3 regions of the Bacteroides sp. HF-4919 genome follow, and region 1 is predicted to be linked to each of the others. Evidence: riboswitches for the same ligand, from Rfam matches in the RefSeq annotation. Region 1 holds a riboswitch; each other region holds the start of a gene.
The links. Region 1 has a riboswitch for cobalamin ahead of KO473_RS03350 (TonB-dependent siderophore receptor). Riboswitches for the same ligand answer to the same signal wherever they lie in the genome.
Positions count from the first base shown of each region.

Region 2: another riboswitch for cobalamin. It lies ahead of KO473_RS01215 (ribonucleoside-diphosphate reductase subunit alpha); the one in region 1 lies ahead of KO473_RS03350 (TonB-dependent siderophore receptor).
Region 3: another riboswitch for cobalamin. It lies ahead of KO473_RS07305 (cysteine-rich CWC family protein); the one in region 1 lies ahead of KO473_RS03350 (TonB-dependent siderophore receptor).

Region 1 is NZ_JAHKNF010000001.1:780,254-785,266, forward strand. Features, by position in the region: gene KO473_RS03340 (DUF5724 domain-containing protein) at 1-456, opposite strand, end outside; gene KO473_RS03345 (DUF5106 domain-containing protein) at 551-1,486, shown strand; cobalamin riboswitch at 2,238-2,446, shown strand; gene KO473_RS03350 (TonB-dependent siderophore receptor) at 2,616-4,652, shown strand; gene KO473_RS03355 (DUF5074 domain-containing protein) at 4,699-5,013, shown strand, end outside.
Region 2 is NZ_JAHKNF010000001.1:269,197-274,209, reverse strand. Features, by position in the region: gene KO473_RS01220 (SLBB domain-containing protein) at 1-1,898, shown strand, start outside; cobalamin riboswitch at 2,239-2,458, shown strand; gene KO473_RS01215 (ribonucleoside-diphosphate reductase subunit alpha) at 2,519-5,013, shown strand, end outside.
Region 3 is NZ_JAHKNF010000003.1:279,465-284,477, forward strand. Features, by position in the region: gene KO473_RS07295 (TonB-dependent siderophore receptor) at 1-19, opposite strand, end outside; gene KO473_RS07300 (hypothetical protein) at 48-1,763, opposite strand; cobalamin riboswitch at 1,817-2,060, opposite strand; cobalamin riboswitch at 2,814-3,023, shown strand; gene KO473_RS07305 (cysteine-rich CWC family protein) at 3,088-3,309, shown strand; gene KO473_RS07310 (putative transporter) at 3,322-5,010, shown strand.

The DNA.
Region 1 (5,013 bases):
GTCGCGGTAATCCCACTCCAATGCCCAGAGAATCTCACTCAGTGCATAGGGATGTTCAAGGCGCTCCAATGCCTGTTCGTATGGCGCCAGAGGGATTTCTCCGTATAATTTATCAAGTAACGTACCGAAACCTTTGCGCCAGACACAAGTCCTCGAATGTGACGCCATAAGGCACATTTCCAACAGAAGTGAGTAATCACGCACTTCTTCTTCATAAAACCGTATCCATACATCGGCAAACGGATAGCGCCCTATCGCTGTTGGTGAATCCGAATCATGCTTCGCACTTTCAAACTGTTCTTTGAACAAATGCACCTCCCCCCAGGGATCGCTATAGGTCAATTCACCATGAATTACGATCTGATATTGCAGTTTGTCAAAAAGATCAAATACTTCTCCTGACTGTATTCCTTTAAAGATTGCCTCTGTAGTTGGTTGTCCTTTTTTATTCTTCATGTCTGACTTGTTTGTTGTGTGTATAACGTTTTCATCACTGAGTACAAATATAGAATAAAAATACTATCTTTGTCCCATATCAAAACAAAAGATTATGATAAGCAATGTAAAATACCTTTCATTTATACTGTTATTGGTGCTTACTGCCTGTAAAAGCGGCCCCGCGGCCAGCCAGGAGCAGAACGGAAAGCAAGATACGGTTAAAGTTTTCAATTTACCCGACATACCCGTAGTGCTGAACACGGTGTCGCAACGGGCAGATTATATGGTAAAGCACTATTGGGATCGCTTTGACTTTACAGACACCACCTACGTCAGTCAGATCGACGTTGCCGAACAGGCTTGGGTGGATTATTGCGATTTGTTGGAACATGTGCCCTTGTCCGACGCGCAAACTGCCATAAAAGAGACGATCGGCCGGGCCGGGAAAAACAAAAAGATGCTGGACTTCTTTGCGGAACTGGCCGATAAATATCTCTACGACCCTAACTCGCCTATGCGTAACGAGGAGCTTTACATCCCCGTGCTGGAAGCTCTGACAGCCTCCCCCATGCTGAATGAAACGGAAAAGATACGTCCGCAGGCGCGGCTGGAACTGGCACAAAAGAACCGGTTGGGCACAAAAGCCCTCAACTTCACCTATACACTGGATTCGGGTGCAAAGGGTACGCTTTATCAGTTCCCGGCGGAATACACGTTACTGTTTATCAACAATCCCGGCTGCCACGCCTGCTCTGAGATGATAGAAGGGCTAAAGAGTTCTCCGGTCATCAACGGGTTCATAGCCGGCAAGAAGTTGAGGGTGCTGTCTCTCTATCCGGATGAAGAACTGGATGAATGGAAAAAGCACCGGGGCGATTTCGCGAAAGAATGGACCAACGGATATGATAAGGAGCTGGTCATCAAAAACAAAAACCTGTATGACCTGAGGGCTATTCCCACCCTCTACTTACTGGATAAGAACAAAATCGTATTGTTGAAAGACGCCACCCTGCAAAAGGTAGAGCAATATCTGGCAGAGCGCGGTTAAGAAAAACATACCGGAGCGGAGCATTTGCCCCAAAGATGCGGAGAGGGTCGGATTATCATTTTGACAGAATGATAATCCGACCCTCTCTATTTTCCGTTCTTTCGGCCCGACGCACGATATGCCTCTCAAAAACGTCTCCAATTCGATTTGCCGGTTATCTCTTTGCCCGCAATTTCCCGCTTTTGTTTACCGAAAGAAAGAGACTGGAAAGTGTTCTGTCCATAAAGCAGGTTTTAACCTTGAAACCATCTCTTTCCGACACTTCCGGAACGATCATATCGGGTGAGCAACGAGAGCAAGATCCGGGAGTTATAAGCCCCGGTTTTCATAACAATATATGTAATGGAGCATAACATATAGAGATATTTGAAAAAGAAGTAAGCATTTTCGGAAAATGCTTACTTCTTTCGGGGGAAATGTAACCGTCTTTTGGAGTGAATGCTTACTGCTTTTCCGCAAACCCCCGGCTCTAATCCACCCAAAGCCCGGCTTTCGGAACAGAAAAGGCCGGCTTTCCCCTTGTTTTCCCTCCGGTTCATCCGTTTTAAAGAAAGAGTGTGTCAGTCAAAAGGCTGATTAACCATCATTCTGCCATCATAACCCTCCGGAATCAAGATAAATGGCATCGCCTATCTAAGTCATTCCAATGTGCCGCCTGACACTATCCGGACGACCTGTCCGATGTTGCTCCGTCCGTTCCGCAATGCATAACGAATAATCACAAATTATTATGCTATTTCTAATATTCTTTTTATCTTTGCAGTGCATTGGTTTGTATTCTCCGTGTTCCGGGGATGCAATTAAAAGGGAATCAGGTGCAAATCCTGAACAGTCCCGCTGCTGTAAGTTTCACATCAGATTGTTGTAAGCAACCACCACTTGCCACTGGGAAACGTTTCCTGGGAAGGCGCTTATCAACAGAAACGAGTCAGAAGACCTGCCTGTGCATCTTTTTCATTGCTTTCGAGGAAAAAGCGTTGAGTCTAATGAGCCGGAACTATTCCATCCGTCATTTTATTCATCACTCTGATTCAGAGAAAGTAAGTTATGATAATAAACTCTGCCAAGTTTATTTAGTGTGTCCGGCCGAAGTGAGTTCGTCCGGACATTTTAACAACAAAAAACAAAGATGAATATACTCAGATTACCTAAGCTATTATACTCCTGTGTTGCTTTCTGTTGCTGCCAGGCTCTTACCGTTTCGCTTTCCGCCCAGCAGCAGAAAGCAGATACTGCCCGTACTTATTCAATCCCCGAAGTAACCGTTGCCGAAGCATACCACACCCGCGAAGTGAGAGCCATGGCTCCCACTCAGGTGTTCTCTAAAGAAGAACTCAAAAGCCTCAACGTATTGCAAGTGTCGGATGCCGTGAAACACTTTGCCGGAGTTACGGTGAAAGACTACGGCGGCATCGGCGGACTGAAAACCGTTTCATTGCGGAGTCTCGGAGCCGAGCATACCGCCGTGGGATATGACGGAATAACGATCAGCGACTGCCAGACGGGGCAAATAGACATCGGACGTTTCTCACTGGACAATGTAGACCGCCTGTCACTCAGCAACGGACAGAGTGATAATATCTTTCAGCCCGCAAGGTTTTTCGCTTCCGCCGGGATACTGAACATACAGACGCTGACACCGCAATTCAAAGACAACCGGCGTACCAACCTGAGCGCCTCGTTCAAAACGGGTTCGTGGGGACTGGTCAATCCGTCTCTCCTGATCGAACAGAAACTGAGCCGCAAATGGGTGCTCTCCGCCAACGGCGAGTGGATGTCGGCCGATGGTCATTATCCTTTCACATTGCATTATGGCGAGGACAATGACCTGACCTCCCGTGAGAAACGGAAAAACACGGAAGTGAAAAACCTCCGTGCCGAAGCGGGATTGTTCGGCAACTTCTCGGATACGGAACAATGGCGACTAAAGGCCTATTACTATCAGTCGTCCCGCGGACTGCCCAATGCCACGACTTATTATTACGACTACTCCTCACAGCATCTCTGGGACAAGAATGTCTTCGTGCAAAGCCAATACAAAAAAGAATTCAGCCGCCAATGGGTCTTCCAGACTTCGGCCAAATGGAACTGGAGCTACCAACGTTATCTCGACCCCGACTATAAAGGTTCGGAAGGCAAAACGGAGAACAGTTATTACCAGCAAGAGTATTACCTCTCGGCTTCGGCGCTCTACCGGGTGCTCAGCAACCTCTCTTTTTCGCTTTCGACAGACGCGAGCATCAACCGGCTGAACGCGAACCTGAAAGATTTCGCATATCCTACCCGTTATTCGTGGCTGACGGCTTTTGCCGGAAAATACGTTAACGACTGGTTGACGGCATCCGCCTCGGTACTGGCAACGGTCATCAACGAAGAGGTGCGCCAAGGCAGCGCCGCAGCCAACCGGCGGAAACTCTCTCCGTACGTCAGCGCGTCGTTCAAGCCCTTTGCCGGCGAAGAGTTCCGCATCCGCCTGTTCTATAAAGACATCTTCCGGTTGCCCAGCTTCAACGACCTGTACTACGGGCAGGTGGGCAACACGAACCTGAAACCGGAAAGCACCACACAATACAACCTGGGACTGACGTACAGCCGGTCGATCAATGAACTGATCCCCTACGTATCCGTCACGGCAGATGCTTATTATAATAAGGTGAAAGACAAAATCATCGCCATCCCCACCAAGAACCTCTTTATATGGAGCATGGTGAACCTCGGCAAAGTGGACATCAAAGGAATCGACGTTGCCGGAAACATCAGTCTGCAACTCTGGGAGAAACTACGGGTGAACCTTTCGGGGAACTACACTTATCAGCGTGCACTGGATATGACCGAACCGGGAGGAAAAACCTACAAGCAACAAATCGCCTATACACCCCGCGTATCCGGATCGGGACAAGCCGGTATCGAGACTCCGTGGGTGAACCTCTCCTACTCGTTCCTCTTTTCGGGCAAGCGCTATATGCTGGGGCAGAACCTCCGCGAAAACCGGCTGGACAGTTACAGCGACCATAGTGTATCCGTCAGCCGCGATCAGCGCATCCGTAACGTAAACACATCCCTGACAGTGGAAGTGCTGAACTTATTGGATAAGAATTACGAGATAGTGAAGAACTTCCCCATGCCGGGACGCTCGGTGAGAGTGACGATGAAAGTAAGATACTAAAGATGCTCCAGACATTGAATCAGTAATTATCAAAAGAAACAGCAATATGAAAATGAACCCATTTAATAACAGCAGAAGCAATTCTTCTCCTCGCTTCCGGAGAGGAGCTGGAGGCGGGAGCTTCCTTTTCCTCCTCTTCCTGCTTCTCTTCGCCTCGTGTGACGACCTGGAAGACACGGATACTCCTTCGGGCGGTGGCGACGGTATGCCTGTCGAAACCGGAACAGCCGAACTCTACATTCTCAGCGAAGGGCTCTTCAACCTGAACAACAGTTCGCTCGCTTTGTATTCCTTCAAGAACAATCAGCTGAATACCGACTACTTCCGCAGCATCAACCGACGCGGCCTGGGAGATACCGCC
Region 2 (5,013 bases), 510 kb from region 1:
GTACTATTCACGTGGCAGGTATAGGTCCCATCTTTCTGGATGGAATGAGTATACAGGATGCCGAACGGAGCTTAAGACGTGAATTCAGTAAGATTTATGCCGCTATTTCCGGAAAATCGGTTCATATCAAGTTATCATTAGGGGGAATCCGTACCATCATGATCAATGTCATGGGTGAAGTACAGGTACCGGGTACTTACCGCTTGTCGGCATTTGCATCGGTATTCCATGCCTTGTATCGTGCCGGTGGGGTCAGTGGTATTGGAAGTTTACGTGATATTCGTGTTGTGAGAGGTGGAAAAGAGGTCGCTTGCATTGATGTATATGATTACATTATGAAAGGAAAGTTGACGGACGACATCCGTTTATCGGAAGGCGATGTCATTTTGATTCCTCCTTATGAGAATTTGGTTAGTATTTCCGGAAAAGTCAAACGTCCGATGGCGTATGAAATGAAAAAAGGAGAAACCATAACAACTCTGCTCAGCTATGCGGGAGGTTTCACGGGAGATGCTTACCGGGACGCGATACGTCTGTTTCGTCTGAATGGGAAAGAGAAACAGATATACAATGTAGGGCAGGATGATTACCAATCTTTTGTTTTGACCGACGGTGATGAATTGTCTGTTGAGGCGGTATTGCAACGTTTCTCAAACAAAGTTGAAGTTCGTGGTGCTGTGTACCGTGCCGGCGTATATCAATTGGACGATAGTATCACGGGAACTGTCAGGCAGTTGATCGGCAGAGCAGAAGGACTTCGGGGAGATGCTTTTCTCAACAGGGCTTTGTTGAGACGTGAGCATGAAGACCTAACACATGAAATGATCCCGGTCGATTTGAAAAGAATGATGGCTGGCGCAGTCTCCGACCTACGTTTACAGAAAAATGATGTTCTTTATATCTCGAGTGTGAAAGACATTGAGAAAGAAGGTACTTTATCTATCTATGGTGATATAAGGAATCCGGGAGATTTCCCTTATGTTAAAAATACGTCCATACAGGATTTGATTGTAAAAGCGGGAGGATTGCTGGAATCTGCTTCTATGGTCCGGATCGATGTCTCGCGGCGGATTAGAGATCCTAAGAGTATATCATCTTCCACTGTTATCGGAAAAAGCTTTACGGTTGAACTTAAAAACGGGCTGGTGATGGGGGAGGATAAAGGATTTGAACTGGAACCCTATGATATCGTTTTCATTCGCCGAAGTCCGGGATATCGTAAACAGGCCAATGTAACAGTTGAAGGCGAAGTGGCCTTCACCGGTAATTATACATTAATCCAAAGTAATGAGAGGCTGAGTAGTCTGATAGCAAGAGCCGGCGGACTATCGAAAGAAGCTTATGTAAAAGGAGCGCGTCTGATACGCAGAATGACGGCGGATGAAATGCGTCAGAAAAAGGATGTGCTACGTTTGTCGGTCAGAGGAAGTGAAAAGGCTTCTGTATCTCCGGTTACTTTGGAAGCCTCTTCCACTTATCCGGTAGGCATAGAACTTGAGAAAGCATTGGTAAATCCAGGCTCTGACGAAGATATGGTTTTGCGCGAAGGAGATGTACTTTTCGTTCCTAAATATGTCAGCACGGTAACAATCAATGGAGCTGTGATGTATCCTAATACGATACTTTATCAGAAGGGGAGCAGTCTTAGTTATTACATTGAGCAGGCAGGTGGATTTGGAAACCGGGCACTGAAGCGGCGTGTTTATGTAATATATATGAATGGTATGGTTTCTCGTCTGAAAAGGAGAATGGGCAATGCAATTGAACCCGGATGTGAAATAATAGTGCCAAGCAAAAAGGGCAGGAAAAAAACTGTGGCGGCGGACGTTACAGGGATGAATACTTCCATCGCCTCTATTGCCGCAATGGTGGCTGCTATGGTTGGTATGACAAAGTAATGTTCATAATAAAAAGAGTAATCCGACAGCTTTTTGTACCCTTAAGATTAAATAAGGAGGCAACTTATAACAGAGTTAGTGGAAAAAATGTCAGTCAGTAACAAAGAAAAGGGACAATCAGCCTAAAACAAATTAACGGTATACGTAATTTTTTCCATCTTGCGCACTAAGATGTATATCTCGCGTGCTAAGATGTGCATCTTGGCTGCTGAGATATACATCTCGGCTACTGAGATGAACTTTAATTGCCTTCTCAGTTAGGATGGATAATCTGTGCATAATACATCTTATGGCAACTTTTTTTAACTACGGAATTATTTGTATATTACTGAAGTCTTTCGTTATTTTGTGGCGAATTGGTTCACTTATGCTTTTCTGCATAAGTGATTAAAAGGGAATCGGGTGTAAATCCCGAACAGTCCCGCTGCTGTGAAACTCCGGTAGACTTACCGATACTAAACTTATTGCCACTGCATTGCCCAAGTAGATGAGGAGAAGTGTGGGAAGGCATCGGAAAGGAGGAGTCAGTCAGAAGACCTGCCATTCATCAAAGGCTGTTTCTACTCGGGGGGTAGGGAAACAGTGCGAAACGATAAAATAATTCATTTCAAGAACATTTCATGCAAATAATCAAGAGGAATGGGGCTACGGAACCATATAATAGAGAAAAGATAGCCGTTGCGATACGGAAGAGTTTTGCCAGTACCGGAAGAGAAGTACCGGACGAAACCGTTTACACAATTGTAGATGAAGTAGAACTCTTTTTGTGTGATGAAGTACACCGTAGCGTGGAACAGATTCAAGATGAGGTAGAACGTGGTTTGATGGAACATGGCTTTTATGCCGAAGCTAAAAACTATATACTTTATCGTTGGCAACGTACGGAACGGAGAAAAGCTTTTAACCATATTGTCAGTAGTATAGGTTCTGAAGCGTTGGCTGACACATTGAAAGATATTCAAAAGGATTTTGTTGCCAATGAATATAGTTTGGTGATCCTGGCAGAGAAGTTTGTAAACCTCTGCAAAACCGATATGACAGTTGAAGAGAGGTTGACGACTCTTATTAAGGCTGCCGTAGAGCTTACTACGCAAGAGGCGCCTGACTGGGAATTTATTGCTGCCCGTTTGTTTAATTTTCAGTTGACGCAGAAGTTAAAGGTACAGGCAGAAATTGCCGGTATTTATTCTTTTTATGACAAGCTGCGCTATTTGACGGATGAAGGTTTGTATGGTGACTATATCCTGAGCGCTTATTCTCCACGAGAAATAGAAGTGGCTGCCGGGTTTATGTGTCCCGAACGTGATAAACTTTTCAATTATTCGGGATTGGATCTTCTCGCGAAACGTTATCTTATCCGTACGCACTCACATGAACCAATGGAATCGGTACAAGAAATGTATTTGGGGATTGCGCTTCATTTGGGTATGTCCGAAAAGTGTGATAGATTGCAGTGGGTAAAGAAGTTCTATGATATGCTGAGTCGGTTAGAAGTAACCATGGCAACCCCTACACTGTCCAATGCCCGCAAGCCTTATCACCAGTTATCCAGTTGCTTTATTGATACAGTGCCCGATAGCCTGGAGGGGATTTATCGCAGTATCGATAATTTTGCCATGGTCAGTAAGTTTGGCGGAGGAATGGGAATGTATTTTGGTAAGGTGCGTGCGGCAGGAGGAAATATACGAGGGTTTAAGGGAGTGGCAGGCGGAGTAATACGCTGGATGAAACTGGTAAATGACACTGCCGTAGCTGTCGACCAACTGGGTATGCGTCAGGGAGCTGTAGCAGTATATCTGGATGTCTGGCACAAAGATTTGCCCGAATTCCTGCAACTCCGCACCAATAATGGAGACGACCGGATGAAGGCACATGATATCTTTCCTGCCGTATGCTATCCTGATTTGTTCTGGCGTATGGCAAAGGAAGACCTGAATCAGCAATGGTACTTGTTCTGCCCCAACGAAATTATGAATGTCAAAGGGTATTGCCTGGAGGATTATTATGGAGAAGAGTGGGAGCAAAAATACTTGGATTGTGTAAACGATCCCCTTCTCTCTAAGCGGGTTCTGAACATCAAAGATATTGTCCGGTTGATACTACGCTCTGCCGTAGAGACAGGGACGCCTTTCACATTCAACCGGGATACAGTGAATAGGGCTAATCCTAATTCGCATCGGGGGATTATTTATTGTTCTAACCTATGTACGGAAATAGCTCAGAATATGTCATCCATTGAAACAGTTTCCACTGAGGTCCGTACGGAAGGTGGTGATACGGTTGTAGTCAATACCGTCCGTCCCGGTGACTTTGTCGTTTGTAACCTTGCCAGCTTGTCGCTTGGACATCTTCCATTGGAGGATGAACGGCAGATGAAAGAAAAAATAGCTGTTGTAGTACGTGCGCTCGACAATGTGATTGATTTGAATTTCTATCCTATCCCTTTTGCCCGGATAACAAACCATCGGTACCGTAGCATCGGTTTAGGGGTGAGCGGTTACCATCATGCACTTGCATTGCGCGGTATCCGTTGGGAAAGCGTGGAGCATCTTGATTTCATTGATAAAGTATTTGAGTGTATCAATTATGCCGCCATCGAAGCAAGTACCGGGCTTGCTAAGGAAAAAGGAAGATATGTTTATTTCGAAGGAAGTGACTGGCAAACCGGAGCTTATTTTGCGAAACGTGGTTATGATTCTCCTCAATGGAAAGATTTGGCGGCCAAAGTTGCGGCAGATGGCATGAGAAATGCTTATCTTCTGGCTATTGCTCCTACCAGCAGCACTAGTATCATTGCCGGAACAACAGCCGGAACAGATCCGGTCATGAAACGTTTTTTTCTTGAAGAAAAGAAGGGTGCCATGCTTCCGCGAGTGGCTCCGTCATTGTCTGATAAGACGTATTGGTTGTATAAGGGAGCTTACCGGATAGACCAGACATGGAGCATACGTGCTGCGGGTATCCGGCAATTGCATATTGATCAGGCACAAAGCTTGAATTTGTATATCACCAATGATTTTACCATGAGACAGGTATTAAACCTTTATCTGTTGGCATGGGAATGCGGAGTGAAGACAGTGTACTATGTACGCAGTAAATCGCTGGAAGTGGAAGA
Region 3 (5,013 bases), on a different contig from region 1:
AGCATCTTTTGTTTCTCATTTTATTGTATATATATTATGAATTATTATCAGTGATAATTACGCATTGTTACATTTACTTTAGAAAAATCTTGTTCTAATAAAAATAATTTTTCTATCGTGATTGTGGGACTACCATTATATGGCTTAACATCAAGAATTATCCGAGCATAAAAATCAAAGGCTGATTCTGGACTTGGACCATCTTCAAATCTATAAAAGATTTCAGTCGGGTTTACATAGTATTTCGTTGTGTAGGTATTAATGTACCCTTCCCCTATACTATCACATGTTACTGATACTACATTCATATCTGAGTAGTCTTTAACGACATATGGAACAAGTAAAAAATTTGCTTCTCTTATTTGTATATCTGCTATATTTTTTAAGGTTGGATTAATTCTTATATACTGTGAAAGATCTAGTTTGGGGAAGTTTAATGTAGCCCAAACAGGAGTTTCGTCAAAATAATCATAGTAAATGTATTCTCCCTTCCCTGTGACTTCTATTTTGGGCTTTCCTATAAAATTAAATACACCTAATGATTCTTGATAATAAGGTATATATCCTGTTGCAGAAGATGGTATAGAGGTTCCTGGAATCCAAAAGGATATAGGACTACCAGGAAATGAACCACTACTTTTAGCAGTACCTTCTAATGTAATTTTAGCATCTATATTTAAGTTGATTAACTTACTCTCTCCATTTCCACTACTAAACATTGCACTAAAGGCACCTATAATGGCGCCAGGAAGATCACTAGAACTTTTGGAAATAGCACTTTTAATACCTTTTACCGCAGATTTGAATATACTTTTGGGCAAACCTAACTTATTCTCTCCAGTCTCTTCATTTATGGTGTTTTTATATAAAAAATTATCTCCAATGCCTGCTAAGATACCTGTTCCTGTTACTTTGCCTACATTTCCTAATCCTGAAAAAATGTTATTCCCAGATGATGAACCTATAGCACTTTTAATTGTTCCAACGAAGTCCCCATTTAGATCAATCTTTTCAACATTATAATAATTCATATACCAGTTTAACTGAATTGAGTTATAAGGTAATTGTGCTATTTGTTCATCATATGCTAATTCATATTGCATCATATACCATTTGTTAGATGCCAATGGAAGTGAACCGTCATCTGGAGCTGGTTGCATTTGTGAGTAAGTTTCTTTGTTTTTACTTCCATCTACTATAGCTTCTCCCATAAAATTGAGTAGAGATGATTTATGATTAGAGATGATTGAAATCCCATCTTGAAGATAGGTCGATGGTGAGATAAATTGAGTTGTAGTATAAAGAAAAATACGCATGATTCCACGGTATTTATTATAAAGTATAAAGTAGGGATTAACTAGTGGACCGGAAGCTTTGGTTTCGAATGTATTATATAATAATACCCATCCATCTGAGGATTTCCTGTCATTAATCACATCCATACCATAAATTGATGCAATGCTTCCTTGTCCTACCCAAGGACTTGGTATGCGACTTTGCCCACTTGGTGTTGGCATCCAATCTGCATTTTCCCAATCAAAAGTAGGAGTTGGAATTGAACGTGTGGATACCGGTGATTCAAGAATAAGTTGTTCATCTTGGCAACTTATAAAACATGTAATAAATAAAAAACATAAGATAAACAGATTAGTAGTTTTGAATAAAATGTCATTTACTACAATGGATGACTTTTTGTACTTCATGTTCTTACATAAAGTACAAAAACTCTCTTTTAAAAAAGAGTTTAAGCTTTTCTTATTCATAAGTTAAGTAGAAAAGAGTTAATAAAAGGCTATCCTGACCCCGAGATAACACTATTGACTATATTTACTTAGGCAGGTTTCCTGACTATCCTTTTTAAAAAGCTACCTTCCCATCATAATTTTTCAGTTTAGACAGTGGTATATATGCAGAATGCTTTTCATTTTTTTCTTTGCAAATATTGAATATTTACAAAAAAAGGATCACAGTAGCGGGCACTGTTCCGGATTCTCACCGGATTCCCTTTTATGCATCGAACGGAATGTTTCGACTGCATCACCTAAGCGGGGGCAAAGATATACATTTATTAGTTTATATAGAAATAAATTAAAGAATATACTTATTTATAGGTATATCGGAGAAGTGAAGCCTTTTATATTGGGAAAGGCGGATGTCTTTCAGTCAAAAGGACGCGGTTTACTGCTTATTTGTAGCAGAAAGAAGGGATTTACTCTGTTTTTAAAACAAGGGAAGAATTCTATATGTGTGAAATAGAAAAGTAGTCCGCATAAATATGGCATTAGTATACGATATCCGGACTGTTTTGTGATTAAATATACTTTGGATGATCAGAGATGATCGATTTCTTGCCTTTAGGAAGTTAATATTGTCTTTATATGAAGTTAACATCGTACTCGGAGGAAGTTAACATTGCGTTCAGAGGAAGTTAACATTGTATCCGGGTGAGGTTAACACTCTAAAAAGAGGCACTAAAAGCTCTGTTTCTTATGCTGATTGACTTCGTCTCGATGCTCGGCCGGATTAATCGTTTGGATTGTAATATTAGTTATTTATATTCTTTATGCTACAAAATACAGTGGATACATTTTAATTTGCTTAGAAGATATGTTCACGAATGTTCTTTTGTTTTTGGAGAATTGTAAATACGGCGCTTTTTCCGGAGAAGCCTGGGACAGACTCCGAAAAATGTGCTACAAGCCACATAGAAAATACAAGATGACAGAATGTCAAAATGTCAATGATGGAAGATGCTGAATGGGATTGTATTTTACATTTCTTATTGATTATTCTTCCCCGCTCTGTTTTTTTCTTTATCTTTGTTCCGAATTGGTTTCGGATGAAGATTCTCGTCATTCGGATTAAAAGGGAATTGGGTGTAAGTCCCAAACAGTCCCGCTGCTGTGAAGCTCCGTTTATATATCTTGGAAACATCTTTTGCCACTGGTGTCGGATTTGAAACATCGGGAAGGCTTCAGGATAAGGAGTAAGTCAGAAGACCTGCCATTCATCAAAGGCTGTTTTTACTCGTGGGATTAGGAAAGCAGTACGAAAAAAGATTAACTTCAAAAAAGATGGAAAGGTGGTATGCCGATGAAAAAGGTATGTCCTCGTTGTGGTGCTGCTTTTGAGTGCCGGCATGACAATATAAGGTTGTGTCATTGTGCAAGTGTAAAACTGGACGCATTCCAATACGCTTATATTAAAGAAAATTACACAGACTGTTTGTGTCATTCATGCTTGGAGGACATTGCACATAGCGTGAAGGACGACACATCTTCCGGAAAGCTAAGTATTGAACGAATCTAACTATATTATACTATGGAACTTTTAAGAAATCTTTTTGAAGGTTACCCCAACCTATGGGGTGGAGGAGTGGCACACTCCGTACTTATTTTGTCGCTTGTCATTGCATTTGGTATCATGTTGGCTAAAATAAAAGTGGCAGGTATTTCTTTGGGAGTCACCTGGATTTTATTTGTCGGCATTGTATTCGGGCATTTTAATTTGAACCTGGACGAGCACTTACTTCATTTTCTGAAGGAATTCGGACTGATTCTGTTTGTTTATTCCATTGGTTTACAAGTGGGACCAGGGTTCTTTTCCGCTTTCAAGAAAGGAGGTTTTACACTGAATGTATTGGCTATGACGGTTGTTTTCGCGGGAGTCATTATTACGGTTTCCATACATCTTATAACAGGTATACCTATAACGACCATGGTGGGCATCCTTTCAGGGGCGGTAACCAATACTCCCGGACTGGGTGCGGCTCAACAGGCAAATAGTGATTTGAATGGAATTGATGCCCCGGAGATCGCTTTGGGATATGCCGTGGCGTATCCGTTGGGAGTGGTAGGGTGTATTTTGTCTTTGCTGGGACTAAAATATCTTCTTCATATTAATACAAAACAAGAGGAAGCCCACGCAGAGCAGGGGTTGGGACATCTACAGGAACTAACTGTCCGGCCTGTTTCTCTGGAAGTCAGAAATGAAGCCTTGGAAGGGAAAAGAATCAAAGAAATACGTCCGTTGGTAAACCGCAATTTCGTTGTATCACGTATCCGTCACCATGACGGAAAGAAAGAGACGGAGCTGGTCAACTCTGATACGGTATTGCACCTGCAGGATAAAATATTGGTGATTGCCACTCCAATAGATATGGAGGCTATCACAGCTTTTTTTGGTAAACCGATTGATATGGAATGGGAGCAGTTGAATAAGGAGTTAGTGTCCCGCCGTATTTTGATAACTAAACCAGAATTGAACGGCAAAACACTTTCACAGCTAAAGATCCGCAATAATTTTGGTGCCAGTGTCACTCGTGTCAATCGTTCGGGAGTTGATTTAGTAGCCGCCCCGCAACTACAGTTACAAATGGGAGATCGTGTTACCATTGTGGGGAGTGAGTTAGCAGTAAGCCACGCTGAGAAAGTATTGGGTAATTCGATGAAACGGCTGAACCATCCCAATCTGATTCCTATTTTTCTGGGTATTGCTTTAGGATGTATTTTAGGGAGTCTTCCTTTTATGTTTCCCGGCATTCCTCAGCCTGTCAAGCTGGGATTAGCAGGAGGACCATTGATTGTATCCATCCTTATCAGCCGTTTTGGACCGCAGTATAAACTGATTACCTACACTACAATGAGTGCTAATCTGATGATTCGCGAAATCGGCATATCACTTTTTCTGGCTTGTGTGGGACTGGGAGCCGGCAGAGGGTTTGTAGAAACAATTATTTATGAGGGAGGCTATGTGTGGATTGGTTATGGCATCATTATCACTGTGCTTCCTCTGTTATTGGCAGGAATCATCGGACGTTGTGTCTTTAAGTTAAATTATTACACGTTGATCGGTGTGCTGGCCGGATCGACCACCAATCCGCCGGCATTGGCTTATTGTAATGACCTGACTTCGTGCGATGCGCCTGCGGTTGGTTATGCCACGGTTTATCCATTGACCATGTTCCTGCGGGTACTTACTGCACAAATCCTTATTTTGGCATTAGGTTAACTT